Regions from separate parts of the Streptomyces sp. SAI-127 genome, predicted to be linked through region 4. Evidence: riboswitches for the same ligand, from Rfam matches in the RefSeq annotation. Region 4 holds a riboswitch; each other region holds the start of a gene.
The links. A riboswitch is a leader RNA that binds a small molecule or an ion and turns the genes downstream of it on or off. The one in region 4 is predicted to bind thiamine pyrophosphate.

Region 1: linked by a shared signal. The riboswitch ahead of M2157_RS14940 (thiamine ABC transporter substrate-binding protein) and the one ahead of M2157_RS33675 (tetratricopeptide repeat protein) in region 4 are both predicted to bind thiamine pyrophosphate.
Region 2: linked by a shared signal. The riboswitch ahead of thiO (glycine oxidase ThiO) and the one ahead of M2157_RS33675 (tetratricopeptide repeat protein) in region 4 are both predicted to bind thiamine pyrophosphate.
Region 3: linked by a shared signal. The riboswitch ahead of thiC (phosphomethylpyrimidine synthase ThiC) and the one ahead of M2157_RS33675 (tetratricopeptide repeat protein) in region 4 are both predicted to bind thiamine pyrophosphate.

The regions. Positions count from the first base shown of each region.
Region 1 covers NZ_JARXYJ010000001.1:3,310,080-3,317,429, reverse strand. The annotation lists gene M2157_RS14950 (hypothetical protein) at 1-66, shown strand, start outside; gene rlmN (23S rRNA (adenine(2503)-C(2))-methyltransferase RlmN) at 144-1,250, shown strand; TPP riboswitch at 1,274-1,381, shown strand; gene M2157_RS14940 (thiamine ABC transporter substrate-binding protein) at 1,378-2,448, shown strand; gene M2157_RS14935 (iron ABC transporter permease) at 2,493-4,094, shown strand; gene M2157_RS14930 (ABC transporter ATP-binding protein) at 4,094-5,116, shown strand; gene M2157_RS14925 (maleylpyruvate isomerase family mycothiol-dependent enzyme) at 5,141-5,929, shown strand; gene M2157_RS14920 (LAETG motif-containing sortase-dependent surface protein) at 5,976-6,668, opposite strand; gene M2157_RS14915 (LOG family protein) at 6,816-7,350, opposite strand, start outside.
Region 2 covers NZ_JARXYJ010000001.1:7,635,314-7,642,663, forward strand. The annotation lists gene thiS (sulfur carrier protein ThiS) at 1-58, opposite strand, end outside; gene thiO (glycine oxidase ThiO) at 55-1,218, opposite strand; TPP riboswitch at 1,216-1,328, opposite strand; gene M2157_RS35090 (hypothetical protein) at 1,381-1,731, shown strand; gene M2157_RS35095 (FAD-dependent oxidoreductase) at 1,764-2,978, shown strand; gene M2157_RS35100 (Rv2175c family DNA-binding protein) at 3,071-3,442, shown strand; gene thiE (thiamine phosphate synthase) at 3,537-4,187, shown strand; gene metF (methylenetetrahydrofolate reductase [NAD(P)H]) at 4,311-5,234, shown strand; partial or broken gene M2157_RS35115 (hypothetical protein) at 5,291-6,260, shown strand; gene M2157_RS35120 (NAD(P)/FAD-dependent oxidoreductase) at 6,302-7,350, opposite strand, start outside.
Region 3 covers NZ_JARXYJ010000001.1:5,296,690-5,304,039, reverse strand. The annotation lists gene M2157_RS24275 (serine hydrolase domain-containing protein) at 1-832, shown strand, start outside; gene thiC (phosphomethylpyrimidine synthase ThiC) at 921-2,699, opposite strand; TPP riboswitch at 2,692-2,881, opposite strand; gene M2157_RS24265 (YibE/F family protein) at 2,953-4,722, shown strand; gene M2157_RS24260 (SsgA family sporulation/cell division regulator) at 4,976-5,413, opposite strand; gene M2157_RS24255 (helix-turn-helix domain-containing protein) at 5,512-6,246, opposite strand; gene M2157_RS24250 (DUF5326 family protein) at 6,652-6,864, opposite strand; gene M2157_RS24245 (cupin domain-containing protein) at 7,024-7,341, opposite strand.
Region 4 covers NZ_JARXYJ010000001.1:7,309,420-7,316,769, reverse strand. The annotation lists gene M2157_RS33705 (LLM class F420-dependent oxidoreductase) at 1-271, shown strand, start outside; gene M2157_RS33700 (hypothetical protein) at 312-605, shown strand; gene M2157_RS33695 (terpene cyclase/mutase family protein) at 647-1,717, opposite strand; gene M2157_RS33690 (class I SAM-dependent methyltransferase) at 1,714-2,448, opposite strand; gene M2157_RS33685 (glycosyltransferase family 4 protein) at 2,442-3,872, opposite strand; gene M2157_RS33680 (TetR family transcriptional regulator) at 4,079-4,714, shown strand; gene M2157_RS33675 (tetratricopeptide repeat protein) at 4,795-5,658, opposite strand; TPP riboswitch at 5,733-5,908, opposite strand; gene M2157_RS33670 (ferredoxin) at 5,977-6,210, opposite strand; gene M2157_RS33665 (aldehyde dehydrogenase) at 6,217-7,350, opposite strand, start outside.

The DNA of each region.
Region 1 (7,350 bases), 4.0 Mb from region 4:
ACCACAGGGACCCGACTCTCGAAGGAACGCATCACCGCGAAACTGCGGCGGTGGGCGAGACCCTAGATACTTGACCCACAGGTGACCACCCCCACCCCACTCCGGCCTGGGCCCCCCAGTTGATCTGCCACACTGGAAGGGTTATGCCTGCACCCGGAGAACTCACTTTCGTCGCCCCCCGCGGAGCCAAGAAGCCGCCGCGGCACCTTGCCGATCTCACGCCCGCCGAGCGCAAGGAGGTCGTGGCGGGGATCGGGGAGAAGCCGTTTCGTGCCAAGCAGCTCTCGCAGCACTACTTCGCGCGGTACGCGCACGACCCGGCGGAGTGGACCGACATCCCGGCCGGCGCGCGCGGCAAGCTCCAGGAGGCGTTGCTTCCCGAGCTCATGACCGTCGTACGGCATCTGTCGACCGACCAGGGGACCACGCGCAAGACGCTGTGGCGGCTGTTCGACGGGACGCTCGTGGAGTCGGTGCTGATGCGGTACCCGGACCGGGTGACCATGTGCATCAGCTCGCAGGCGGGCTGTGGCATGAACTGCCCCTTCTGTGCCACCGGGCAGGCGGGACTGGACCGCAATCTGTCCACCGCCGAGATCGTGCACCAGATCGTGGACGGGATGCGGGCGCTCCGGGACGGAGAGGTGCCCGGCGGGCCCGCGCGGCTCTCCAACATCGTCTTCATGGGGATGGGCGAACCGCTCGCCAACTACAAGCGGGTCGTCGGGTCCATTCGTGCGCTCACCGACCCCGCGCCCGACGGGCTCGGGCTCTCCCAGCGCGGCATCACCGTGTCGACCGTGGGGCTCGTGCCCGCCATTCACCGGTTCTCCGAAGAAGGCTTCAAGTGCCGGCTCGCGATCTCCCTGCACGCGCCCGACGACGAGCTGCGTGACACCCTCGTCCCCGTGAACACGCGGTGGAAGGTTCGCGAGGTGCTCGACGCCGGGTTCGAGTACGTCGAGAAGAGCGGGCGTCGGCTGTCCATCGAGTACGCGCTCATCCGGGACATCAACGACCAGGCGTGGCGGGGCGACCGGCTCGGCCGCCTGCTCAAGGGCAAGCCGGTGCACGTCAACCTCATCCCGCTGAACCCGACTCCCGGGTCCAAGTGGACCGCCTCCCGGCCCGAGGACGAGAAGGCCTTCGTCGAGGCCATCGCCGCCCATGGTGTGCCGGTGACGGTCCGGGACACCCGTGGACAGGAGATCGACGGGGCCTGTGGTCAGCTCGCGGCCACCGAGCGGTAGTCTGACGGACGTACGTACATCTTCATATCCGACAGGGGAGCGCCACAGCGCTGAGAGTGCGGCAATCGGGCCGCAGACCCTCTGAACCTCGCCCAGGTCATTCTGGGTAGGAAGTTCGGTCATCACCGTGAACAACAAGAAGTTCCTTGCTGCCGTCGTCGGCCTCGGCCTCGTCACGCTGTCCGCGTGCGGGTCGTCGTCCGACGACTCCGAAAGCTCCGGCTCCAAGACCGTCACCCTCGTCAGCCACGACTCGTGGGCCGTCTCCAAGAACGTCCTCGCCGACTTCGAGAAGAAGTCCGGCTACCAGGTCAAGGTCCTGGAGGACGGCGACGCCGGGCAGGCCGTCAACAAGGCCATTCTCACCAAGGACAACCCGCAGGGCGACGTCTTCTTCGGCGTCGACAACACCTTGCTGTCCCGCGCGCTCGACAACGGGCTCTTCCAGTCGTACGAGGCCAAGGGCGCCGATCGGATCAAGGCCGGGTACCGGGTCGACGGGGACAAGGTCACGCCCATCGACACCGGCGACATCTGCGTCAACTACGACAAGGCCTACTTCACCGAGCACAAGCTCCAGCCGCCGACGTCGTACGACGATCTGATCAAGCCCGCCTACAAGAACCTCCTCGTCACCGAGAACGCCTCCACCTCCTCGCCGGGCCTCGGCTTCCTCCTCGGGAGCGCGGCGAAGTACGGCGACGACGGATGGCAGGGCTACTGGAAGAAGCTCAAGGCCAACGGCGTCAAGGTCGTCGACGGCTGGGAGCAGGCCTACAACGAGGAGTTCTCCGGTTCCGCCGGGGGCAAGAAGGCGAAGGCCGACCGGCCGCTCGTCGTGTCGTACGCCTCCTCGCCGCCCGCCGAGGTGATCTACGCCGACCCGAAGCCGACGACCGCCCCGACCGGCGTGGCGCAGGGCACCTGCTTCCGGCAGATCGAGTACGCCGGACTGCTGAGCAACGCCGCGAACGCCAAGGGCGGCAAGGCGTTGCTGGACTTCCTGCTCACCAAGGAGTTCCAGCAGGACATGCCGCTCAACATGTTCGTCTACCCGGTCGTGGACGGCGCCCAGGTGCCGGCCGAGTTCACGCAGTACGGTCCGCAGGCCAAGGACCCCGAGACCATGGACCCGGCGAAGATCGCCGACAACCGTGACGACTGGGTCAAGTCGTGGACCTCGCTCGTACTGAAGTAAGGCCCCGCAAGGGCGTCAAGAACGCGGCGGCCCGGCTCGGGCTGATGGCCGTGCCCGTCGCGTTCTTCGCCGTCTTCTTCGCCTATCCCGTGTCGGCGATCGTTGCGCGCGGACTCGAGACCGACGGGACCTGGCAGTTCGGCAGGATCATCGACGTCCTCACCCAGCCGGACATCCGGCACGTCCTGTGGTTCACCACCTGGCAGGCGCTCGCCTCCACGGCGCTCACGCTCCTGGTCGCGCTCCCCGGCGCGTATGTCTTCGCGCGCTTCGACTTCCCCGGCAAACAGATCCTGCGGGCCGTGGTCACCGTCCCCTTCGTGCTGCCGACCGTCGTCGTCGGTACGGCCTTCCTGGCGCTCGTCGGCCGTGGTGGGTTGCTGGACGAGTTGTGGGGCGTACGGCTGGACACCACGGTGTGGGCGATCCTGCTCGCGCACGTCTTCTTCAACTACGCGGTCGTCGTACGGACGGTCGGCGGACTGTGGGCCCAGCTGGATCCGCGTCAGGAGGAGGCCGCGCGGATGCTCGGCGCGTCCCGGCTCAGGGCCTGGCGGACGGTCACGCTCCCCGCGCTCGCGCCCGCAGTGGCCGCCGCCGCCCTCATGGTCTTCCTCTTCACCTTCACCTCCTTCGGCGTAGTGCAGATCCTCGGCGGGCCGACCTTCTCGACACTCGAAGTGGAGATCTACCGGCAGACCTCCGAGATCTTCGACCTGTCCACGGCCGCCGTGCTGACGCTGATCCAGTTCGTCGCGGTGGGCGCTGTTCTCGCCCTGCACGCGTGGACCGTACGGCGCCGGGAGACCGCGCTGCGGCTCGTGGACGAGTCCGTCACCGCCCGGCGGCCGCGAGGGGCGGGGGAGTGGGGGCTGCTGGCCGGGGTCGTGGGCAGCGTCGCCGTACTCCTGGTGCTGCCGCTCGCGGTGCTGGTGCAACGGTCGCTCGACGCTCCCGACTTCGGCTACTACCGGGCGCTGACCCACAGCGACGGCGGGGTCTTCCTCGTCGCGCCGATCGAGGCGGTCGGGAACTCACTGGAGTACGCCCTCGCCGCCACCGCCATCGCGGTGGTGATCGGGGGCCTCGCGGCGGCCGCGCTGACGCGGCGGGACGCGGGCCGGTTCGTACGGGGCTTCGACGCGCTGCTGATGCTGCCGCTCGGGGTGTCCGCGGTGACCGTCGGCTTCGGGTTCCTGATCTCGCTCGACGAGCCGCCGCTGGACCTCAGGCAGTCCTGGATCCTGGTGCCGCTCGCGCAGGCGCTGGTCGGGGTGCCCTTCGTCGTGCGGACCATGCTGCCGGTGCTGCGGGCCGTGGACCACCGGCTGCGGGAGGCCGCGGCCGTGCTCGGGGCCTCGCCGTGGCGGGTGTGGCGGGAGGTCGATCTGCCCATGGTGCGGCGGGCGTTGCTGATCGCGGCGGGCTTCGCGTTCGCCGTGTCGCTGGGGGAGTTCGGGGCGACGGTGTTCATCGCACGGCCCGACAACCCGACGCTGCCGGTCGCCGTGGCACGGCTGCTCGGGCGGGCCGGTGATCTCAACTACGGCCAGGCGATGGCCCTTTCGACGATCCTGATGGTGGTGTGCGCGGTGGCGTTGCTGGTCCTTGAGCGGCTGCGGACCGACCGGACCGGGGAGTTCTGATGCTGCTGAGCCTTGAGGACGCGACGGTACGGTTCGGCGGGCGGGCCGTGCTCGACGAGGTCGGTCTCGATGTCGCCGAGCACGAGATCGTGTGTGTGCTCGGGCCCAGCGGCAGCGGCAAGTCGACACTGCTGCGGGCGGTGGCCGGCCTTCAACCGCTCGACCGGGGCCGGGTCCTGCTCGACGGGCGTGACCAGGGCGGGGTGCCCGCGCACAAGCGCGGGGTCGGTCTGATGTTCCAGGACCATCAGCTCTTCCCGCAGCGGGACGTGGGCGCGAATGTGGCCTTCGGATTGCGGATGCACGGAGCCGCGAGGGCACAACAGGACGAGCGGGTGCGGGAGTTGCTCGACCTCGTCGGGCTTCCGGGTGCCGCCCGCCGGGCTGTCGGCGCGCTCTCCGGAGGTGAGCAGCAGCGGGTCGCGCTGGCCCGCGCGCTCGCGCCCCGGCCCCGGCTGCTGATGCTCGACGAGCCGCTCGGACAGCTGGACCGCTCGCTGCGGGAGCGGCTGGTCGTCGAACTGCGGGAGCTGTTCGGGCGGTTGGGCACCACGGTGCTCGCGGTCACCCACGACCAGGGCGAGGCCTTCGCGCTGGCCGACCGGGTCGTGGTGATGCGGGACGGGCGGATCGCCCAGTCCGGTACGCCTCTTGAGGTGTGGCAGCGGCCGGCGGACGAGTTCGTGGCCCGCTTCCTCGGCTTTGAGAACGTCGTCGAGGGCACGGTGGCGGGGGAGTTCGCGGACACGGTGTGGGGGAAGGTTCCGGTGCCTTCGGGAGCCGCCCAGGGGGTCAGGAGCGTGCTGGTGCGACCGGCGGGAGTGCGGCTCATGGCGGCCGACGAGGGCCTGCGCTGCACGGTGGCCGCGCGGACCTTCAAGGGCACCCACGTGGCCGTACATCTGCACCCTGGGGAGGGCGGGCCGCGGTTGGAGGCCGCGTGCGCGCTTCGTGAGGCGCCGGAGGTCGGGGACACGGTCGGGGTGGAGTTCGACCCGGCCGAAATCCTCGTGCTGGACTGACCGGGCGGACATAGGGTGCGGGGCATGACCCTGCTCTCACACGACCGCTACTGCGACGAGATCGCTCACCAAGTAGGCCTGCTGAGGGACGTACTGACGTCCGGGGTCGACCTGTCCGTGACCGTGCCGACCTGCCCGGAGTGGTCGCTGGAGCAGCTGGTGCGGCACACCGGGGGCGCGCTGCGCTGGGTGGAGCTGATGGTGCGGACCCGGGCCCAGGAGGAAGTGCCCGAGGACCGGGTGCCGTTGGGGGAAGGGCCCGAGGACGCCGGGGCGCTGGACGCCTGGCTCGCGGAGACGGGGGAGATGCTCGGCGCCGCGCTTCGGGAGGCAGGGCCGGATGCCAAGGTGTGGTCCTGGGCCGGGATACCCACCTCGGGCTTCTGGGCCCGCAGGATGGCACACGAACTCACCGTCCACCGTGCCGACGCCACGCTCGCCGCCGGGCAGCCGTACGAGGTGGCCCCGGAGATCGCCGCCGACGCGATCGACGAGTGGTTGCAGATCGTGGAGTTCGCACAGCGGACCATGCCGGACGACGAGTCGAGGGAACTGCGCGGCTCCGGGCGCAGTATCCATCTGCATGCCACCGACGGGACGCCTCGGCTGAACGCCGAGTGGGTGATCGAGCTCACCGAGGACGTCATCGTGTGGCGGCGCGGGCACGAGAAGGCGACCGTTGCCCTGCGGGGCCCGCTGACCGCCGTCATGCTCGCTTTCTACCGTCGACTGCCCCTGGACAGCCCGGAGTTGGAGGTCCTGGGGGAGCGGGAGCTGCTGGAGTTCTGGCTGGAGCGCGCGACCTTCGGATGACATGGGTGTGGCCCGCCCCGAACCCGGGACGGGCCACGAACTGTCGTCAGCGGCTGCTGGCCCCACGACGGCGCAGGCCGAAGAACACGGCGCCGCCGCCGATGGCGACCAGGGCGATCGCGATCCCGGCGATCAGGCCGGTGTTGGAGTTCGCACCGGTCTCGGCGAGGTTGGAGTCGCCGGCCGCGGGCGACGGGGCGTTGCTCTCGACGGTGGCCGGAGCGGTGGTGCCCTCCGAGGCCGACGGGGTCGGGGTCGGGGATTCCTCGGCCGGAGTGCCGGCGGAGTCCGACGGGGTGGGCGTGGGCGTCGGGGTCGGCGTGTCCTCGGTCTTGCAGGCGGTCGCCGGGGTGGTCAGGTTCGGCTTGATGTCCGCGCCCTTGATGTAGGGCAGGGCCTCGACGTGGATGCGGTACTCCGCGTTGGGCGCCCAGTCCTCCTCGAAGGTGATGGTGGTGCCCTCCTTGGAGCCCTTCACCTTCTGCTCGCCGACCTTCTTCGCGTCGGCGCCGTTGCTCTGCAGGTACACGGAGACCGTCGCCTCGACGCCGGCCTTGTCCACGTCGGTGACGGTGATGACGCCCTTGGTGCCGTCGCACTTGGCTTCGGCGGAGAACTCATTGATGTTGCAGGCAAGAGCGTTGCCGGAGGCGCCGAGCACGATCGCGGTCGATGCGGCGGCGACGCCGAGGAAGCGCGAGACGCGGGCGGTGCGGCGGGATATGGGCGTAAATGCCACGTTCGTCCTTCACGGGATGCTCAAATGCGGGGGGCTGAAGGGAAGGTGATGTGACATCACCGTCCCCAGGAGTCTCACAGGTCTATAAGCGCAGCATAAGAAGTGTCAACGTGCAGGCACCCTACACGTGTTGACTTTGCCTGCTTATTAAGGTGTGAGACGTTTCAGCGCCTCCCCGGCGTCCTCGATCCGGTCAACTAGGGCGATTCGGGCCTCCATTGACCGCTCCCGCGCGAGGGCCTGGAGCAGCGGCCAGGTGGGCAGCTTCTCCGTCCAGTGGGCGCGGTTCACGAGCACCATCGGCGTGGGTTCGCCGCGCGACTCGTAGTAGTTGGGCGTCGCGTTGTCGAAGATCTCCTGCACGGTGCCGGCTGCGCCCGGCAGGAAGACCACGCCCGCGGTGCAGCGGGCGAGCAGGCCGTCCTCGCGGGTGGCGTTGGCGAAGTACTTGGCGATGTGCGAGGCGAAGGCGTTCGGCGGCTCGTGACCGTAGAACCAGGTCGGGATGCCGACGGAAGGACCGCCCCGGGGCCGGCGGGCCCGGACCTCGAAGGCGGCGCGCGCCCAGTCGGTGATCGACGGCGTGAACGACGGTGCCTCGGAGAGGATGTCGCACGCCTCGTCGAGCATGGCGTCCTCGAAGGGGGCGGCGTAGGCGCCGAGGTTGGCCGCCTCCATCGCA
Region 2 (7,350 bases), 330 kb from region 4:
TGTCGAGAGCCGTGCCGGAAGCGAACTCCCGCGGCTCTCCGTTGACGGAGATGTTCATGCCGGCTGCTCCAGGAGTTCCGCGGCGCCGAATCGCCTCGGGGTGAACGGGCGTGCCACGTCGGGGAGTTCGCCCGTCGTCAGGACGTGCGCCATGGCGTCCCCGGTGATCGGCGTGAGCAGTACGCCATTGCGATAGTGGCCGGTCGCGAGCACCAGCCCGGTCAGTTCCGTGGGCCCGAGCAGCGGGGCGTTGTCCGGGGAGCCCGGGCGCAGCCCCGCGCGGGTCTCCGTCAGCGGCAGCTCGGTGATGCCGGGGACGAGTTCGTGGGCGTCCCGCAGCAGCTCGTACACCCCGCCCGCGGTCACCGTCGTGTCCCAGCCCAGCTCCTCGCTGGTCGCGCCGATCACCAGCTCGCCGTTCTCCCGCGGCACCAGGTAGACCTGGCTGCCGCGCACCACGGCCCGCACAGTGCGGCTCAGGAAGGGCGCGCTGCGCGCAGGCACGGTCAGCCGCAGCACCTGGCCCTTCACGGGCCGTACCGGGGGCAGGACGTCCGCGGGGACCCCTTCGAGGCGGCCGCTGAGGCTTCCGGCGGCGAGCACCACCTGGCCCGCGCCCAGCTCGTCGCCGTCGGTCGTGGTGAGCCCTGCGGCCCGGTCCCCTGCGACACGGAGGCCCTTGGCCCACGCGCGGTGGAAGACGACACCCGCCTGCTCGCACGCGGCCAGCAACGCGCGCGTGAGCCGCCGTGGATCGATCTGGTGGTCGCCGTCCACCCGCAGTCCGCCCCGCACCCCCGGTGCGAGCATCGGCTCCAGGCGTCGGCACTCCCGGCCGGACAGCCACTCCGACTCCAGCCCCGACTGCCGCTGGAGCGCGTGCAGTTCGCGCAGGTGGGCGCGGTCGTCGGCGTCAAGGGCCACCGCGAGCGTGCCGCAGCGGCGGTAGCCGAGGTCGAGACCGGTCAGGTCGGTGAGCTCGGCCGCGAAGTCGGGATAGCGCTGGGCCGAGGCGAGGTTCAGCCCCAGCAGGGTCTGCTCGCCGTAGTGCAGTTCGGTGACAGCGGCCAGCATCCCGGCGGCCACCTGGGCGGCCCCGCCGCCCGGTTCGGGGTCCACGACGGTCGTGGTGAGTCCGCGCTGCGCGGCCCGCCAGGCCGTGACCAGGCCGATGATGCCGCCCCCGACGACGAGGACGTCTGACGTACGTGAGGACATGGGCGTCCAGCCCCTCCCTTCGCCGGCATGACCCGGATCAGGTTCGTACGGTCGGAGGCCGCCCAGCCTCCCTCTCAGCCCGGTGCGTCCGGGCTCCCGCGAGTGCTCTACGTTGGCCACCCTAGCCCGTGCCCGTGCGCCTCTGTAAGGGAGCCTTCCGCCATGCCCCGCTCGCTCGACGGTCTCCTCCTCGCCCCGGTGGCCGATCAGGCCCCGGGTCAGGTGGGTACTCGGACCCGGTTCACCTACCACGAGAAGGACGGGGAGATCTGGGCCGAGTACGCGGGCGGTGACGTCGTGCGCGGACATCTCGTCGGCACGCGCGCGGGGGATCGTCTCGACTTCCGGTACGTGCAGCTCAAGCAGGACGGAACGACATCCTCCGGGCACTGCGTCTCGACGGTCGTGGAGCTTCCCGACGGTCGGCTGCGGTTGGAGGAGACGTGGGAGTGGGAGTCGCAGCCGGGCAGCGGGACGAGCGTTGTGGAACAGGTCACTGAGCACGACTCCTGACTGACTGATTGTCAGGTGACTAGGGTGATCAAATGAGCGAGCAGACGCAGGCGCAGCGGCGGGTGGTCGTGGTCGGCGCGGGCATGGCCGGCGTACAGACCGCGGTCGCTCTGCGCGAACAGGGATTCAAGGGCACGGTCACGGTGATCGGCGCGGAGCCCCACCAGCCGTACGACCGTCCGCCGCTGTCCAAGGCCGTGCTGCTCGGCAAGGCCGAGGGCTCGGCCTTCGACGTGGACTTCGAGGCCCTCGGCATCGAACTGCTGCTCGGCCGCGAGGCGCTGGGCGTGCGCCCGGAAGCGCACGAACTGGACACCGAGGCCGGGCCTGTCCCGTACGACGCCCTGGTCCTCGCCACCGGTGCCGAACCGATCCGGCTGCCCGGCACGGAGGGTGTACCGGGCGTGCATCTGCTGCGCACCCTGGACGACGCCGAGCGGCTGCGCCCCGTGCTCGCCCGACAGCACGACATCGTGGTCGTCGGCGCGGGCTGGATCGGCGCCGAGTTCGCCACCGCCGCGCGTGAGTCGGGCTGCGCGGTGACGGTCGTGGAAGCCGCCGACCGGCCGCTCGCGGGCGCGCTGCCCGCCGAGGTGGCCGCGCCGATGACCTCCTGGTACGCCGACGCGGGTGCCGTGTTGCGCACCCACGCGCGCGTGGAGCGTGTCGAGCCCGGCGCGGTCGTCCTGGACGACGGCTCCCGGGTGGCCGCCGACGCGGTCGTGGTGGGTGTCGGCGCACGGCCCGCCACGGCCTGGCTCGCCGGTTCGGGCATCGAACTCGGCGCTCACCGCGAGGTCGTCGCCGACGACCGGCTGCGCACTTCCGTACCGGACGTCTACGCGGTCGGTGACTGCGCCTCCTTCCCCTCGGGCAGGTACGGCGAGCGCCTGCTGGTCCACCACTGGGACAACGCCCTCCAAGGCCCCCGCACGGTGGCCGCCGACATCCTGGGCGAGACCCGCCCGGTCTACGACCCCGTTCCGTACTTCTGGTCCGAGCAGTTCGGCCGCTTCGTCCAGTACGCCGGCCACCACGCGTCCGCTGACACGACGCTGTGGCGCGGCGAGCCGTCGGGCCCCGCCTGGACGGTGTGCTGGCTGCGCGAGAGGCGCCTGGTGGCCCTCCTGGCGGTGGGCCGGCCCCGCGACCTGGCCCAGGGCCGCCGCCTGATCGAGGCGGGCGCGGAGATGGACCCGGAGCTGCTCGCGGACCCGGCGAGGCCGCTGAAGGCGGCGACGGCATAGGCGACCACCGGGTGGGCCGCTGCGAGAACTGCGTTCCCCCGCCGGGGCGCCCCGGCTTCCGACTGTCAGTGCGGGATGGCACGCTTAATCCCGTGACCGAGATTGACGCAAAGATCGATGCTCTCGTCCCCGCCTGGCTCACCCTCCCCGACATCGCAGAAGTGCTCGATGTCGAGGTGACGCGTGTGCGGCAGCTGGTCAAGGACGGCCAGCTCATCGCCGTACGCCGTGGTGAGAACCGCGCGCTGCACGTTCCCGCCGCCTTCATCGACGGGGTCGAGCAGAAGGTCGTCAAGGGCCTGGCCGGGACCCTGACGCTCCTGAGGGACGACGGCTTCACCGACGAAGAGATGCTGGAGTGGCTCTTCACGCCCGACGAGAGCCTGCCCGGCACCCCCGCGCAGGCCCTGAGCGAGAATCGCGGCACGGAGGTGAAGCGCCGGGCCCAGGCGCTCGCCGTCTGATCCGAACCACACCGGCGTACGGGCCGTGACTGCCGAGGCCACGGCCACGGTCCGGCACGGCCCGTACGCCACCGAACCCGGGGGAGACTCACGCATGCCCGACACCACCCGTGACCGGCTCGCCGACGCCCGCGTCTACCTCTGCACGGACGCCCGCAAGCACCAGGGCGACCTCGCCGAGTTCCTGGACGCGGTCCTGGCCGGGGGCGTCGACATCGTGCAGCTGCGGGACAAGGGCATGGAAGCGGCCGAGGAACTGGAGCATCTCCAGGTCTTCGCCGACGCCTGCGCGCGGCACGGCAGGCTTCTCGCGGTCAACGACCGGGCCGACGTCGCCCACGCGGCGGGCGCCGGTGTGCTGCACCTCGGCCAGGGCGACCTGCCCGTCCCCGCCGCCCGCGCGATCCTCGGCGACGACATCCTCATAGGTCGCTCCACGCACGCCGAGGCGGAGGCCGCCGCTGCCGCGGTCCAGGACGGCGTGGACTACTTCTGCACCGGCCCCTGCTGGCCGACCCCCACCAAGCCAGGCCGGCACGCCCCCGGCCTCGACCTGGTCCGGTACACCGCCGCCCTCGGCACCGACCGCCCCTGGTTCGCCATCGGCGGCATCGACCTCGGCAACCTCGACGAGGTCCTGGAGGCCGGTGCCCGCCGGGTCGTGGTCGTCCGGGCGATCACCGAGGCGGACGACCCGGGCGCGGCCGCCGCGGAGTTCGCGAAGCGGCTGCGTGACACGGAGTGAGGGGCCGGTATTCGCCGGTCGCATGATCGGCCCGGTGTCCGAGGGGTGGACAACAAGTCGACAAAGCGGGCAAATTTCCCTGATCCGGTTGGGCGACCGCTGCCCCCTGGCTAACCTGCCGGTATGGCCCTAGGAACCGCATCCACCAGGACTGACCGCGCACGCACGGTGCGTGACATGCTCGCCGCGGGCAAGACGACGTACTCCTTCGAGTTCTCGGCGCCGAAGACCCCCAAGGGTGAGCGGAACCTGTGGAGCGCGCTCAGGAGGGTCGAGGCGGTCGCCCCGGACTTCGTCTCCGTGACCTACGGCGCCGGCGGCTCCACCCGCGCGGGCACCGTCAAGGAGACCCAGCAGATCGTCGCGGACACCACCCTGACCCCGGTCGCCCACCTGACCGCGGTCGACCACTCCGTCGCGGAACTGCGCAACATCATCGGCCAGTACGCCGACGCCGGGATCCGCAACATCCTGGCCGTGCGCGGCGACCCGCCCGGCGACCCGATGGCCGAGTGGGTGGCGCATCCGCAGGGCCTGACCTACGCCGCCGAACTCGTCCGGCTCATCAAGGAGTCGGGCGACTTCTGCGTCGGCGTCGCGGCCTTCCCGGAGATGCACCCGCGCTCCGCGGACTGGGACTCCGACGTCACGCGCTTCGTCGACAAGTGCCGCGCCGGCGCCGACTACGCCATCACCCAGATGTTCTTCCAGCCGGAGTCCTATCTGCGGCTGCGTGACCGAGTCCACGCCGCGGGTTGCGAGACCCCCGTCATTCCTGAGGTCATGCCCGTGACCAGCGTGCGGATGCTGGAACGGCTCCCGCAGCTCAGCAACGCGATCATCCCCTCCGTCCTGAAAGAGCGGATCCTCACAGCAAAGGACGATCCGACCGCTGTACGCTCGATCGGAATCGAGTTCGCCACGGAGTTCTGCGCCCGGCTGCTGTCCGAGGGAGTGCCCGGACTGCACTTCATCACGCTCAACAACTCCACGGCGACGCTGGAAATCTACGAAAACCTGGGTCTGCACCATCCACCGCAGGCCTAGACCGGCCGTACGGATATACGACACACTGCGTAGCGGTCACTGGGAGAGGGGCGTACATGGGCTGGACGGTCCTCTACATCGCGTTCGGAATCGTCGCGCTGTGGCTGCTCGGCGAGGTGCTGCTGCAGTACAAGGCACGGCTGCGCTGGCGGCTGCTCGCCTTCGTCGGCTTCCTCGGTGTGGTCGTCGGCGTGCTGATGCCGTCGGTGGTCGTCATCGGGCTGGGCGCGATCGCCTTCGCGGTCGGCCAGACCTACGTCACGCTGTCGTTCCGCCGCGGCTTCGAGCAGGGCTGGGCGGTCAACCCGCCGGCCGCGCTGGGCGGTCTGACCGGCGGCAAGAAGAGCCGTCGTGAGCGCGGCGAGGAGCCCGCCCTGGAGGTCTCCGACCTCGAGGCAGGCGAGGCGGCCCACGGCGACGAGGCCGGGTACGACCAGGGGCCGGCCGGACACCGCCGGCTACGGCCACGACGACTACGACCGCGACGACGTCTTCACGCCCGCGCGCTCCGCCGCGGCCGCCGAGACCACGTCGGTCTACGAGCCGCAGCCCCTGCCGGACGACACCGGCTCCTACGGCATATACAACGACTCCTCCTACGCAGGTGACCAGTCCTACGCGTCCGCGGGCCAGACCCAGGACCAGTACGCGACGGCCGCCGCCGACCAGACGTACGGCTACGACGGCTACTCCGGGTACGACCAGCAGCAGTACGGCTACGACCAGGCCGGGCAGCAGCAGTACGCCGCCTACTCCGACCCGTACATCGGCACCCAGACCTATGGGGCGGGGTCGTACGACGCCTCCTACGGCGGCCAGCAGCAGTTCGTCCAGCAGGGCTACGACCAGTACGGCGGGACGTACGGCGGCGAGACCCCGGCCGGCGGGGTGTGGGTGCCGCAGCAGCGCACCGACGAGTACGGCGGCGAACTCCCGCCGGAGCAGGGGTACTACCCCGACAACGGCCAGGAACAGAACCACGGGCAGAGCCAGGGGAACGGGTACGACGAGCAGTACCGCTTCTGATCCCGCGCGGTCGTCACTGAGCGGTTGTCACTGAGCGGTTGTCACTGAGAACCGCGGAACTCCGGTCCCTCCACGATCAGTCCGGCCACCAACGAGCCCGACATGCCCGCGTGGGGGAGGCCCCCGCCGGGGTGCGACCAGCCGCCGGCCGTGAACAGGCCAGGTACCGCCGTGCTGTTGGACGGGTGCAGGGTGCCTTCGCCGCCGGCCAGCGAGGGCGGGGCGACGGCGCCGCCCACGGCTCCTGTCTCTCGCTCGGTGTGCACGGGCGTCCGCACCTCGCGCCACAGGATCCGCTCCCGCAGGCCCGGAATCGCCCGCTCGGCGGCGGCGACCATCCGGTCCGCGAAGGCCTCCACGACTCCCGCGGTGGCCCAGTCGTACCCCATGCCGGACGACACGGTCGCCGTCAGCACCACGGATTCGTGGTCCGCGTCGGGGCGCAGGGCAGGGTCGTCCGGCCGGTCGATCCGCACTGTGGGGTCGGGCATCTCCCCGTGCACGAAGAGGTCCAACTCGCCCTCCAGGTCGGGGCCGTAGACCACCGTGCGGTGCACGGCGTCCGGCTCCCGCGCTCCGCGCAGGGCGAGGCACACCACGACCCGGCCGGGGTGCAGGTCCTCGGCGTCGGGAAGCACGTCCTTCGCGCCGTAGAGCTCACGACCCGGTACGAGCCCGCGCAGTCGCCAGGGTCCGGTGCCGACGACGGTGTCCGCCTCCACGACCGCCCCGTCGGACAGCTCCAGACCTGCCGCGCGGCCGTCCTTCTCCAGGACGCCCGTCACCTCGGCGCCGAAGTGGAACTCGACCTTGCGCTGGACGCACCGCTCGTACACCGCCCGCGCCAACTCCCGCATCCCGCCCCGGACATACCAGGTGCCGAAGGCGTGCTCCATGTACGGCAGGACGGCCGCGCTCGCCGGCGCGCTGCCGGGGTCGACGCCGTGCGCGAGCGCATGGCCGTACAGCAGGGCCGCGAGCCGCGGATCCCGTAGCTCCCAGGCCCCGATCTCGTGCAGCGTGCAGGCCCGTCGGGTGCGCAGCAGCCGTTTGTGCGGCACCGCGGGGTAGGGCTCGCGCTGCAGCACCT
Region 3 (7,350 bases), 2.0 Mb from region 4:
GCAGCTGTGGGCGCGACACCGGGTGGACCTCGATGCCCCCATCGGCAGGTACCTTCGGGGCCTTCTTCCCTCCTCCTTCGCACGCATCACCGTGACGCAGTTGCTGAACCACACGAGCGGACTGCCCGACCATCGAGGACTGCCGGACCTCAGTACCCCGGAAGCCGTCCTACGGCACCGAGGAGACCGATGGACACCCCGGGAAATGGTGCGGACCGTGACCCACAGCCCGCTCAAGTTCCCTCCCGGCACCAAACAGGAGTACCGCGGCATCAACTATGTGCTGCTCGCCCTGCTCATCGAGGAGCTGACCGGCCGGCACTACGGCGAGGCGATCAAGTCCCGCATCCTGCGTCCCCTGAACCTGACGCGGACCCTGTTGCCTGGTGACGACCCGCACCTGCACGGCCCGCATGTGCACGGCTACCTCCGCATGACCGACAAGTCGCTCCAGGACATCACGACGTACGAACAGTCGAGCTCCTGGGGCGAGGGAGAACTGGTCTCATCCGCCGACGACCTCTTCCGCTTCCAGGAAGCCCTGTTCTCCGGCGTGTTACTGCCGCCCGAGGCCATGAGCCACCTCTTCGCTCTGCCGCCGCAGTCCGTTCACATGGTGGACGGCAGTCCGGCCCGCTACAGCATGGGGCTGCAGACGGCCACAGTGAACGGCGTGACGTTCTGGGGCAAGACAGGTGACACGTACGGGTACCGCACCCGTATGTTCGCCACCCGGGATCTGCGGCTCCGCTTCGTGTTGTCGTACACACCGACGCCTCTGGCCGCGAGTGAGGACATGATCAACCGGGTCGTCACCTTGCTCACCGCCTGAGCGTCTTCGGCTGTCGACGGACTCATGGGTCCGCGCCACCGCCCGGACTCGGGTGGTTCGGCGGCGCGGGCCCATTCACCTGTCGGGCTCAGTCCGCGAGCGGCAGATACACCCGGTTCCCGCTCGCCGCGAACTCCTTCGACTTCTGGGCCATGCCCTCCTCGATCTCCGTCTGGCTGTCGCCGTGGCGACGGCGGATGTCCTGGGAGATCTTCATCGAGCAGAACTTCGGCCCGCACATGGAGCAGAAGTGAGCCGTCTTGGCCGGTTCGGCCGGGAGGGTCTCGTCGTGGAACTCCCGGGCCGTGTCGGGGTCGAGGGCCAGGTTGAACTGGTCCTCCCAGCGGAACTCGAAGCGGGCGTCGGAGAGGGCGTCGTCCCAGTCCTGGGCGCCGGGGTGTCCCTTGGCGAGGTCGGCCGCATGGGCGGCGATCTTGTAGGTGATGACACCGGTCTTGACGTCGTCCCGGTTGGGCAGGCCCAGGTGCTCCTTGGGCGTGACGTAGCAGAGCATCGCGGTGCCCCACCAGGCGATCATCGCGGCGCCGATGCCGGAGGTGATGTGGTCGTAGGCCGGCGCGACGTCGGTGGTCAGCGGGCCGAGCGTATAGAACGGAGCTTCATCGCAGATCTCCTGCTGAAGGTCGATGTTCTCCTTGATCTTGTGCATCGGAACGTGCCCCGGGCCCTCGATCATGGTCTGTACGTTGAAACGCTTCGCGATCCGGTTGAGTTCCCCGAGCGTGCGCAACTCCGCGAACTGCGCCTCGTCGTTGGCGTCCGCGATCGAACCGGGCCTGAGGCCGTCGCCCAGCGAGTACGTGACGTCGTAGGCGGCGAGGATCTCGCACAGTTCCTCGAAGTTCTCGTACAGGAACGACTCCTTGTGGTGCGCGAGGCACCAGGCCGCCATGATCGAGCCGCCTCGCGAGACGATGCCGGTCTTGCGGTTGGCCGTCAGGGGTACGTACGGCAGGCGCACGCCCGCGTGGACCGTCATGTAGTCCACGCCCTGCTCGGCCTGTTCGATGACGGTGTCCTTGTAGATCTCCCAGGTCAGCTCCTCGGCGCGGCCGTCGACCTTCTCCAGCGCCTGGTAGAGCGGCACCGTGCCGATGGGAACGGGGGAGTTGCGCAGCACCCACTCGCGCGTGGTGTGGATGTTGCGGCCGGTGGACAGGTCCATGACCGTGTCGGCGCCCCAGCGGGTCGCCCAGGTCATTTTCTCCACCTCCTCCTCGATGGAGGACGTCACCGCGGAGTTGCCGATGTTGGCGTTGACCTTCACCAGGAACCGCTTGCCGATGATCATCGGCTCGATCTCCGGGTGGTTGACGTTCGCCGGCAGCACCGCGCGCCCCGCCGCGATCTCCTCGCGGACGACCTCGGGGTCGACGTTCTCCCGGATGGCCACGTACTCCATCTCCGGTGTGATCTCACCGCGACGGGCGTAGGCGAGCTGCGTGACCGCCCCGCCGTCACGGCTACGGCGCGGCTGGCGCGGCCGCCCCGGGAAGACCGCGTCGAGGTTACGGAGGCCACCCCGCGGTGAGGTGTGCTTGATCCCGTCGTCCTCGGGGCGCACGGGACGTCCCGCGTACTCCTCGGTGTCCCCGCGGGCGATGATCCAGTTGTCCCGCAGAGGCGCAAGGCCCCGTCGGACATCCGTCTCGGTGAGCGGATCGGTGTACGGGCCGGACGTGTCGTACAGCGTGACGGACTGTCCGTTGGTGAGGTGCACCTGACGGACCGGCACCCGCAGATCGGGGCGCGAGCCCTCGATGTACGCCTTGTGCCAGCCGATGGACTTCCCGGCCTCCCCGTCAAGCTGATCGGAGGCAGGCGTGCGCGCGTCCTTGATGGTCATGAGACCTACTCCCTACGCCGGCATTACCCGGTAACAGGTTCGGCGGTCGACGCAGCGATTTCCGTCTGCCGACGTTTCGTGGGGAACGTCACTCGATGGAGATGACGTTCCACGTGAAACATCGCTGGGACGGAGGTCAGCGCCCTCTCAGCCCGGTGCTCCGAGCTCCCGCGTGTACAAAGGTGGCTCCACGCTAGCGTCAATCCGGGCGCGGTGAACAGAGGGCCCCTGTCGTTCTTGCGATGATCGGTCGGTGACCACGATGCATCAGCCCCCATACCCGCCTCCCGAGCCTCCGCGCCGACCGGGCTCCGGAAACGGTCCCGGGCTCGGCCCCGGCAATGGCTCCCGCGGGCAGTTCGGAAACGGCGGGGCCGACGGCTGGCACGAGCATGAGCACGGTGGGCAGGGCGGGCACAGTGGGCAGGGCTACGGGTACGGGCCCGGAGCCGGTGGTGGAGGCCAGGTCGGTGGCACTGACCTGGGCGGCGGCCATGGTGATGGTGGCCGGGGTGGCGGTCAGGGCGGCGGGGGCTGGGGTGGTGGTGACGGCCATGGGCACGGGCACGAACCCGGCGACGGACACGGGCACGGGCACGAACCCGGCGACGGACACGGGCACGGGCACGAACCCGGCGACGGACACGGGCAGGGGGGCGGCTCCGGCAGCGGTGGTGGGCACGGCCACAGTCACAGCCACGGACCGGCAACTCCCGTCTCCAAGCACCTGCGCAAGGTCATCGCGGCGATCCTCATCCCGTTCGGCGTAGCGGTGGTGGTGGGCCTGGCAGTGCTGTGGCCCGGTGGCGCCCCGGCGCACGAACGTACCGGGGTCGGCTTCGACCGGCAGACCCAACAGGCAACGGTCACCAAGGTCGTGAGCGTCAGCTGCAAGTCGGTGAACGCCTCGGGGGAGACCCCGACCGGGGACACCTCCACCGCCGAGGGCTCCTCCGCCGAGCAGCAGGCGAACGGCACCTGCAAGAAGGCGACGATCCGGGTCGACACCGGCGACGACAAGGGCCGCACCTTCACGGAGATCGTCCAGCCGGACCAGTCCCGGCAGTTGCACGAGGGCCAGAAGGTCGTGGTCGCGTACGAGCCTTCGGCGCCCAGGGATCTGCAGTACTCGGTCGCCGACGTGAACCGCAGGCTCCCCATGGGGCTGCTCGCCGGAATCTTCGCGCTCGCCGTCGTGATCGTCGGGCGACTGCGCGGTGTCATGGCGCTGGTCGCCCTGACCATCAGCTTCCTGCTGCTGAACTTCTTCGTCCTGCCCGCGATCCTGCAGGGCTCGAACCCGCTCCTCGTGGCGGTGGTCGGGTCGAGCGCCATCATGCTGATCGCCCTCTACATGTGCCACGGTCTGTCGGCCAGAACCTCCGTGGCGGTGCTCGGCACGCTGATCTCCCTGGTGCTGATCGGCCTCCTCGGCTCGCAGTTCATCGGTTGGGCCGCGCTCACGGGCAACACGGACGACAACACCGGGCTCATCCATGGGCTGTATCCGTCGATCGACATGAGCGGCCTGCTGCTCGCCGGCGTCATCATCGGCTCGCTCGGTGTCCTCGACGACGTGACGGTCACGCAGACCTCGGCCGTGTGGGAGCTGCACGACGCCAACCCGACGATGGGCTGGCGCGGGCTCTACCGCGCGGGTATCCGGATCGGGCGCGACCACATCGCCTCCGTCGTCAACACGCTCGTCCTCGCCTACGCGGGTGCCGCGCTGCCGCTGCTGCTGCTCTTCTCCATCGCACAGTCCAGCGTGGGGACCGTCGCCAACAGTGAGCTGGTGGCGGAGGAGATCGTGCGCACGCTGGTCGGCTCGATCGGCCTCGTCGCATCGGTGCCGGTCACCACGGTCCTCGCGGCCCTGGTGGTCTCGGCGGACCGGCCGGGGGCGGAGGCGGTGGGTGCGGGGGCTCCGGCACCCGTACCGGCGACAAGCGTGAGCGCGGGCACGGCCGACAGCCGGCCGGCAGCGGCACGCGGTGGCAAGGGGCGACGGCGCAGGCGCTGAGAGGGGATCAGGGGCGCTGCCCACCTCCACCAGCGCAAGGGCGACTTCAAGCTTCGCCAGAAGCACCCTAGGGCTCCCGGCTTCCGGCTCCGACGATGAGACGAGGGTGGCCAGATCCAGCCTGCCCCGAGGTCAACCGGCCCGCCTTCCCGACAGCGCGCCACCCTCACCCTGAGCCCCGCATCGGCAGAAGCGTTCCTGCGCCCTCCCACCTCACGATTGAAGCGTTCCGTCGTCTCACCGCCATAAGGGGTCAGCCTGCGCTCTGTTCCTCCGCCAGGATCCGGTCCAGCGCCTCGTCGAGATGGGTGTCGAAATCGGCCAGCGCGGTCTCCTGCCCCAGCGGCACCACCTTGTCGGTGCGGTCGAGGAACGCGATGATCGGCGCCGTCGACGAGCGGAACAGTGCCTGATCACCGCCGACCTGAAGCCTGATCAGGACGTCGCCCAGCAGGTCGGAACCGGCGGGCGAGACCCGCACGTCGCCCTCCCCACATGGCCGGCCCACCCCGTCGATCAACAGCTCACGGCCGAAAGCCCAGGTCACCGGGTCGTCGCCCGGGAGATGGAAGGTCAGCCGGACTGCGTAGGGATCGCAGGCCTCGTAGCGCAGCTCCACCGGAATGCGGAAAGAGAGCTCCTCCGAGACGAGAAAGCTCATCATGACCTCTGCCTGTACGGTCTCGCGCATTGCCTACCCCGTCATCTGCCTTCGTTGGCCGGGAATGATCCCTCTGACACTGGTGGCATCTTGCTGAACGTGCACAACAGATCACAAGGAGTGAGTTTTCAGATACTGATAGAGATCGCCAGCGAGCCGGTCAGCCGCCCGATTTCCTCTTGCAGTTGCTGGGTTGCGGCCAGCAACCGGTCGGCCTGATGGGCAGGCAGGGAGATGGCCATCGTTGCCGCAGCGTTACCCAATGTGATCGGAATGGCCGCGCACACCGTCCCCAGCGCGTACTCCTGACGCTCTATCACCGGCTCCATCCGCGCGGTCCGTTCGAGACGCCGGAGCAGGCTGTGCCCGTCGCGCACGGTGTACGGGGTGATGGACTGCACGGGGTACCGGTCGAGATGGTCGCGCCGAGCCTCGTCGTCGAGCTGGGCGAGGAGGCACTGTCCGATGGCGTGCGCGTGCCCGGTCTCGCGGAAGTCGGCCCACTCCTCGACCGCCGGGTTGCCGGGGCTGTCGGAGACACAGAGGACCTCGATCTCGCCGTTCCGGTACTGCGCGTAGTACACCGGCACGCCGATCAGGTCGCGCCAGTGCGCGAGCGCCTCGACGACGGTGCTGCGACGTTTCTGCTCGGCTCCGCTGCTGCTCAGCCGCTCGGCCGCCTCGCCGAGGAAGAACAGACCCTTGTCGCGACGCAGATAGCCCTCGTGCACGAGGGTGCGCAGCAGGTGGTACGCCGTGGGGAGCGCCAGCCCGGTCTCGCGGGCGAGTTGTTTGGCGGGGGCTCCGTGCTCGTGCTCCGCGACGGACTCGAGCAGGCGCATGGCACGCTGGACGGACCCGATGAGCGTCGCGGAGTGGGGCTGTTCGGACGCTTCGGAGGAGGGCGCCGCGCGGCGCTGGAGGGGGGCTGACGGCCGTACGGGACCGGATGTCTGTACCGGAGCAGACGGCTGTACGGGAGCTGACGGCTGCGGCGGAGCTGTCGGCTGTGTGGGAGCCGTCGTCGAACGGGTGTCGATCTGGGCGGGTGCGGTGTCAACCGTGGCCAAGGGTCACTCCCGGAGCGCGAGGGGGCAGCCCGTGCGGGGAACACGGGAGGGGGTGTACGCCGCTCGCGGGGTCGTCCCCGCGTCGAGTTCCGGACTTTAACGGTCCGCCACCGCACATATACGGCCCGTCCGGGAAACTTCCCTCCCCCGAGGGAACAGGGGATTCCTGTTACCGGTCGCCCCGCCCCCTCCGGACGCTCACCAGTCGCTGCGCGACGAGGAGCTCGACATGAACTTCCGTACGACGTAGACGAGTCCGCCGACCAGGGCCACGAAGACCAGCAGCTTGAAGAGCAGGCCGATGACGAAGCCGACGACCGTGGCTATCAGCCCGCCGAACACGACCAGGGCAATGACCGGCACAGCGATCCACTTCACCCACCACGGCAGCCCCGCGAAGATCTCTCCCATCGCACTTAACCTCTCTGAAGTCCTGCACCGTCCGGCCCGTCTGGTACCGGATCCATCAATGTCCTGCACTCGATGCTAGGGCCGACAGGTGCCTCTGCGGGGGCCTCGCACCCCTTGTCCTCCCCTGACTGATCCCCTAGGGAACCCCGAGACCGCAGGTCAGCTCTCCGGGGGAGAGAACACCACCATGACCCTGAGGTCCTCGCTGATGTGGTGGAACTTGTGGGCGACACCGGCCGGTACGTACACCACGCTGCCGCGCGACACCTGGGTGGTCTCCATGCCCACGGTGATCGCCGCGCGCCCGCTGACCACGAAGTAGACCTCGTCCTGGCGGTGCGGCTGCTGCGGGTCCTGGGCGCCCGCGTCGAGTGCGTACAGACCGACGGACATGTTCCGCTCACGCAGGAACTGCAGGTAGGCACCGTCGTTGGCGGCGCGCTCCGCCTCCAGTTCATCCAACCGGAATGCCTTCATCGACTTAGT
Region 4 (7,350 bases):
CCACGCGGCCCGCAACTTCCACGCCGACCTGATGGCCCGCATGGGATACGAGGAGCAGGCGCGCAGGATCCAGCGGCTGTTCCTCGAGGGCCGCCGCGAGGAGGCCGTGCTCGCCGTGCCGGACGCCTTCGCCGACGAGATCTCCCTGGTCGGACCGCGCGAACGTATCGCCGAGCGGCTGGAGTCGTGGCGCAAGGGGCCGGTGACGGACCTGCTGGCGCTGGCCCCGGACCGGGAGTCGCTGCGGGTGCTGGCGGAGGTCAACGCGTGACGCCAGGTTTCGTCAAGGAATTCGGGGCCATTCGAACACCATGTCCACTGAATCTCGCCGCGGTGCCAACTCCGCCGGGACGGTCATAGCGATCGTCGCCGACATCATGGCCCTCATTCTGGGCCTGTGGATCCTGATGTACCTGCTGGACGCCAACCGGGCGAACGACTTCGTGCAGTTCATCCACGACGCCGCCCGCTGGCTCGCCGGCTGGTCCTACGACCTGTTCACCTTCGACGAGGCCTGGGCCCGGGTGGTCGCGGGCTACGGCCTGGCAGCGGTCGTCTACCTGTTCGTGGGCCACGCCATCGCCAACCGCGCCCACCGTCACTGAGACCTGACCGCGCCCACCGCCTCTGAGACCCGACCGAGCGCTCAGGCGCAGCAGTCCGGGTCAAGGCCCAGCGGCAGGCGCTCCCCGCCGAACACCACGCAGGTGGCCTCATGGCCACCCAGCGCGGCGACGGCCAGCAGCAGTGACCCCGCCGTCCACGTGGTCAGCTCCCGTGGCCACACCGCCCCGTCCTCGAACACGTACCCGGTCCAGTACAGCCCGCTCTGCGGGTCCCGCAGATGCTGGATCGACTGGAGGATCTCCAGCGCCCGGTCGGACTCGCCCGTCGCCCACAGGGCCAGGGCGAGTTCGGCCGACTCCCCGCCCGTGACCCACGGGTTGGGGACGACACAGCGCACTCCGAGAGCGGGCACGACGAACCGCTCCCAGCCCTCCTCGATACGGGACTTGGCCTCCGCGCCGGTCAACGCCCCGCCCAGGACCGGGTAGTACCAGTCCATCGAGTAGCGGTCCTTGTCGAGGAAGCGTTCGGGGTGCCGGCGGATCGCATGGCGCAGCGCACCGACCGCCAACTCCCAGTCCGGCTGGGCCTCTTCGCGCTGTTCGGCGATCGCGAGGGCGCATCGCAGCGCGTGGTGGATCGAGGAGGATCCGGTGAGCAGCCCGTCGGTGAGGGCGCTGCCGTCGTCCTCCCGCTTCCACCCGATCTGCCCGCCCGGCTGCTGGAGTTCCAGTACGAACTCCATCGCCGCGTACACCGTCGGCCACATCCGGTCGAGGAACATGTCGTCGCCGGTGGAGAGGTAGTGGTGCCACACTCCTACGGCTATGTAGGCGACGAAGTTCGTCTCCCGGCCCCGGTCGGTGACCTGCGTGAAGTCCCCGTCCTGGTACGCCGCGTACCAGGATCCGTCCTCGTTCTGGTGGCGTGCGAGCCATTCGTAGGCCCGCTCGGCCGCCTCGTGCTCGCCCGCCGCGTCCAGCGCCATCGCGGCCTCGGTGTGGTCCCACGGGTCGAGGTGGTGCCCGCGGAACCACGGGATCGCCCCGTCCTCCCGCTGCGCGGCCAGGATCCCGGCGACGGTCGCGGCGGCCTGCTCGGCGGTGAGGACCCCGGGCAGGACGAGGTGTTCTGTCCGGGGAGTGGTCACGAGGTGGCCACCTGCGGAAGGTGCGGCTTGGTCGCGTACGCCACGAAGCTCTTGCCGATCAGCGGGTTCAGTGCCTGCTCGGCGACCCGGGTGGCCAGCGGCTTCTTCATGATGTCCCAGACCAGCAGCTTGTGGTACGCCTGCACCGGCAGCGCCTTGTCGTTGTCGACGCCGAACGCGCACTTGAGCCACCAGTACGGGGAGTGCAGGGCGTGCGCGTGGTGGGTGCCGTACGGCTTGAGGCCGGCCTCGCGGATCTTCGCGAGCAGCTCGTCCGCCTTGTAGATGCGGATGTGGCCGCCCTCGACCTCGTGGTAGGCGTCGGACAGCGCCCAGCAGACCTTTTCGGGGCCGTAGCGCGGGACGGTGATGGCGATCCGCCCACCCGGCTTGAGCACCCGGACCATCTCGGCGAGTACGCCCTTGTCGTCCGGGATGTGTTCCATCACCTCGGAGATGATCACGACGTCGAAGGACTCGTCGGGGAAGGGGAGGGCCAGGGCGTCGCCCTCCATCGCGGTGGCGGTGGCCCCTTCCGGTGCCTCACCGGCCTCCTTCATCGCCGTGAACCACTTCGCGACCTCGCGGATCTCCTCGGCGTTCTGGTCCAGCGCCACGACCTGCGCGCCGCGCCGGTAGCACTCGAACGCGTGCCGGCCGGCCCCGCAGCCGAGGTCCAGTACGCGGTCGCCCGGCGCGAGTGGGAACCGGGAGAAGTCGACGGTCAGCACGTGGCCCTGCTTTCGGGGTTGAGATCGGCGTCGGTCACTCGTGGGGCGGTCAGTGGTACGCCCGTCGCTGAGGCCGTGGAGCGGTCGGGGTGCTTGGCCGCGGAACGGGGCGTGGCCTCGGCGGCGGGTCCGGCGATCGCCTCGCGGTACCGGGCCACGGTGCCCTCCGCGGCTTTCGCCCAGGTGAACTTCGCCAGTACCCGCTCACGTCCGGCCCGGCCGAGTCGCGCCCTCAGGTCCGGGTCGCCCAGGAGACGGCTCAGGGCGGTCGCCAGTGCGCCCGGGTCCCCCGGCGGTACCGCCAGGCATGTCTCGCCGTCGCGCCCGGCGACCTCGGGGATGGCGCCGCCCGTCGTGGCGACCAGCGGGGTGCCCGTGGCCATGGCTTCCGCCGCCGGGAGTGAGAAGCCTTCGTAGAGCGAGGGCACGCAGGCGACCTCCGCCGAGCGGACGAGGTCGACCAGTTCGGCGTCCGTGATGCCCTTGACGAAGTCGACGGCGCCTTCGAGGCCGTAGCGCTCCATGGCCTGGGCGACCGGGCCCTCGGCCGGTCGCTTGCCCACAACTATGAGGTGCGCCCCGGGGTGTTCCGTGCGGACCTTCGCGAGCGCCTCGACGAGGAAGACGAGGCCCTTGAGGGGGACGTCCGCGCTGGAGGTCGTGACGATCCGGCCCGGCACCACGCGCACCGACGGATCCGGCGAGAACTGGTCGGTGTCGGCGCCGATGTGGACGACGTGGATGCGGTCGTCGCGCACGCCGAGGTGGTCGACGATCTCCTGGCGGGAGGTGCCGGAGACGGTGAGCACGGACGGCACGCGGCGGGCCACGCGCTTCTGCATACGGGTGAAGGCGTACCAGCGGCGCTTGGACAGCCGCTGCCGCCATCCCTCGGCCGCGTCCAGCTCCAACTGCCGGTCCACGGTGATGGGGTGGTGGATGGTGGTCACCAGCGGAGCGCCGACATCGCCCAACAGGCCGTAACCGAGGGTCTGGTTGTCGTGAATCACGTCGAACTCACCGCTGCGGGCCCGGAGATGACGTCGGGCCCGCAGGGAGAAGGTGAGCGGCTCGGGGAAGCCGCCGGTCCACATCGTGGCGACTTCCAGGGCGTCTATCCAGTCGCGGTACTCGTCGCGTTTCGGGGTGCGGAAGGGATCCGGAGAGCGGTAGAGGTCCAGGCTGGGCAGCTCGGTCAGGCTCAGGCCGTCGTAGCCCGGATCGAGAACGGGGTAGGGCTGGGAGCCTATGACCTCGACACGGTGGCCGAGGCGGGCCAGTTCGCGTGAGAGGTGGCGTGTGTAGACACCCTGGCCGCCGCAGAACGGGTTCCCTTTGTAGGTGAGGAGCGCGATACGGAGCGGTCGCTCGCCGTCGGCGGCCGGGCCCTCAAAGGCCCCTGCCTGACTGGCCTCAGCGGTCACTCTGGGCCCCCTTCTGCCTGCACTGTCCCGCGAGATTACGACGAGAAGGTAATCTAGAACAAGTTTCAGACTTGATCGTTCAGGAGGCTCTGAATCTACCGGCAGGTAGGGGTCCTGTGAGCGGTGGATCAGGTGATTCACGCCACGACCGGCACCCTGGCATGCTGAGTGATCACACATCCTCACGGACTGTCACGGAACCCAAGGTGGACAAGGTGGCCAAGCCGGCCAGAGTGGAAGCCAGCACCGTACGACCCGACACACCGCCGCTGACCGAGCGACAGGAGGCGCGGCGCCGCCGCATCCTGCACGCGAGCGCGCAGCTGGCGAGCCGCGGCGGGTTCGACGCGGTGCAGATGCGGGAGGTCGCGGAGTCCTCACAGGTGGCGCTCGGCACCCTTTACCGGTACTTCCCCTCCAAGATCCATCTGCTGGTCGCCACCATGCAGGACCAGCTGGAACACATGCACGGCACGCTCCGCAAGAAGCCGCCGCAGGGCGAGACGGCGGCCGAGCGGGTCGCGGAGACCCTGATGCGGGCCTTCCGGGCGCTCCAGCGCGAGCCGCATCTGGCGGACGCGATGGTCCGCGCGTTGACCTTCGCGGACCGCAGTGTGAGCCCGGAGGTCGACCAGGTCTCCCACCAGACCACGCTGATCATCCTGGACGCCATGGGGCTCGAGGACCCGACGCCCGAGCAGCTCTCCGCGGTCCGCGTCATCGAGCACACCTGGCACTCGGCCCTGATCACCTGGCTCTCGGGCCGGGCCTCCATCGCCCAGGTGAAGATCGACATCGAGACGGTGTGCCGACTGATCGACCTCACGGAACCGCCGTCCTAGCATCCCGGTCCTGGCGCCCCGGTCCTGGCGCCCCGGTCCGACCGCCCCGGTCCTGGCGCCCCGGCCCCACCGCCCCGGCGCTAGCCGACGGCCGCCAGTCCGCTCCAGCTCCGTCCCGTCGCCGTCTCCCCCGCCCACCGTTCCAGCAGGCGTCGGGCCTCCGTCTCGGGGGCCGCGAGGGAGACCTGCTGGGCGCCGGCGTCGACGGCGCGCTCCTGTTCGTGGGTGCCCTCGCTGCAGCAGGCGCACATCATGCGGACGCTGCTCGCCGGCTCGGCGCCGAAGCCGTGGTCGGTGAACAGCTCCAGGAGGGCCTCCAGGTCGGCCTTCTCGCCCGCGGCCACCGTGACCTCCAGGGTGGGCAGTTCGGACGCCTCGAAGAGCAGGAGTTCCTCGAAGACGGGGTACGTCGAGCCCTCGACGACCCGCTCGCCCTTCGGTTCGCCGTCGTGGACGACGATCTCGCCGTAGCGCCGTCCGCCCGTGACGGGCACGCTGACGACCCGGCCGCGGGTGGGGCACAGCCGCTCGATCCAGACGACCTCGCGCTCGCCGCCGGTGTCGAGGCGCACGCAGGCGTACCCGAAGCGCGCGTCGATCTGCCCTTCCCCGTCGGGGAGTTCGATGCCGAAGCCGCTCCACGCGTCCCGTGCCGTCGCCCAGTCCCGCTGGATCGTGGCCGCGATGCCGAGGTTCCAGTACGCCGGGTCGCCCTCGCCGCGCGGGGAGCGGGCCGCGGCCTCCCGGCCCAGCTCATACGCCTTGGCCCAGTTCCGCAGGAACTTGTGGGCGAGCGCGGCGTCGTACCACCACACGGCGCTTGCCTTCAGGTCCGGGAAGTGTGCGAGCACCTGCTCGTACAGCTCGGCGGCGCGCAGCCAGTCCTCGGCGTCCCAAGCGACCCGTGCCTGCTTGATCAGCTTCTTGGCCTCGGACTTCTCCACGCTTCCCCACTCCCGCGATGCGCTGACGACGACCGCAGGAGCGTAAGCCCTCACACCGGCGGGGAGCACGTGAGGGACCTACGAGACGGGTTCCCTTCGCCGGTATGGTCCGGATCAGGTTCTGGGGGTCGCCGTCGAGCCTTCCCGCTGCTCTTCGGCCTCTCAGCCCTACCGTCGACGTCGGCCCTGGCGGAAGCCTTCGCATCTCGCCTGAGTCGGCTACTTCGGTGGGACTCCCTCACTCGCCTCGTAGGCCTATGTCCAGAATAGAACCCTCGTCCGGGAATGAACCCTCTCAAACCATGATTTTCTCGGCTCCTACTCCTCCGGCGGGAACACCGGCTCCCCGCTCCCCAGCAGCGTGATCATGATGGCCTCCACCGGGCAGTTCTCCGCCGCCGCCAGGATCTTCTCGTTGGCGTCGCTCTCCGGGTCGGCGGGGTGGGACTGGCGGGCGGTGTCCAGGCGGAAGCCGTCGGGGGCGGTGTGCACGCACTGCGCGGAGCCGATGCACAGGGAGCGGTCGACCTCGACGTGCCAGCGGTCTCCCATCGCCGCTCACGCCTCCCAGCCGGCCGGCAGATGGATCATCTTGTGCTCCAGGTACTCGCCGTAGCCCTCGGGGCCGAACTCCCTTCCCAGGCCGGAGCTCTTGTAGCCGCCGAAGGGGCCGAGCATGTCGAGGCTGAAGGTGTTGACGTTGTAGGTGCCGGTACGGACCTGGCGGGCGACCTCGATGCCGCGCTCGACGTCGGCCGTCCACACGCTGCCCGACAGTCCGTAGTCCGAGTCGTTGGCGATCTTCACCGCCTCGGACTCGTCGCCGTAGGGAAGGAGGCAGATCACCGGTCCGAAGATCTCCTCGCGCGCGATCCGCATCGAGTTGTCGACGTCGCCGAAGAGCGTCGGCTCGACGTACCAGCCGCGCTCCAGGCCCGCCGGACGCCCGCCGCCGGTGAGGATCTTGGCGCCCTCCTCCTGGCCGATGCGGATGTAGTCGAGGTTGCGGCGCTGCTGGCGTTCGGCGACCAGCGGGCCGACCTGGGTGGCCGGGTCGAGCGGGTCGCCGACGACCAGTGCACTCGCCGCCGCGGCAAGGGCCTCGGCGAACTCGTCGTAGCGGGAGCGGGGCAGCAGGATGCGGGTCTGGGCCACGCAGGCCTGGCCGTTGTTCATCCAGGCGGACGGGACGATCCCGGCGACGGCCGTCTCGACGTCCGCGTCCGGGAGGACCACGGCCGCCGACTTGCCGCCCAGCTCCAGGGTCACGCGCGTGAGATTGCGGGCGGCGACCTCCATCACGCGCTTGCCCGCGCCCACCGATCCGGTGAAGGAGACCTTGTCGATCCCCGGATGCCCGACCAGGTACTCGCTCACCTCACGGTCGGCCGGGAGGATGGACAGGACGCCGTCCGGCAGCCCGGCCTCCTTGGTGATCTCGGCCAGGATGTACGCGTCCAGCGGTGACTCGGGCGACGGCTTGAGCACCACCGTGCAGCCGGTGAGCAGCGCGGGGGCGAGCTTGGCGGCGGCGACGAACTGCGGGACGTTCCAGGGCACCACGGCCGCCACGACCCCGACCGGCTCGCGGCGCACGAGGATGCGGCCGAGCACTCCGTCGCGTGTCTCCTCGTACGTGAAGCCGCGTGCGACCGTGATCGCCGAGTCCCAGACCATCATCGCGCCGAGGGC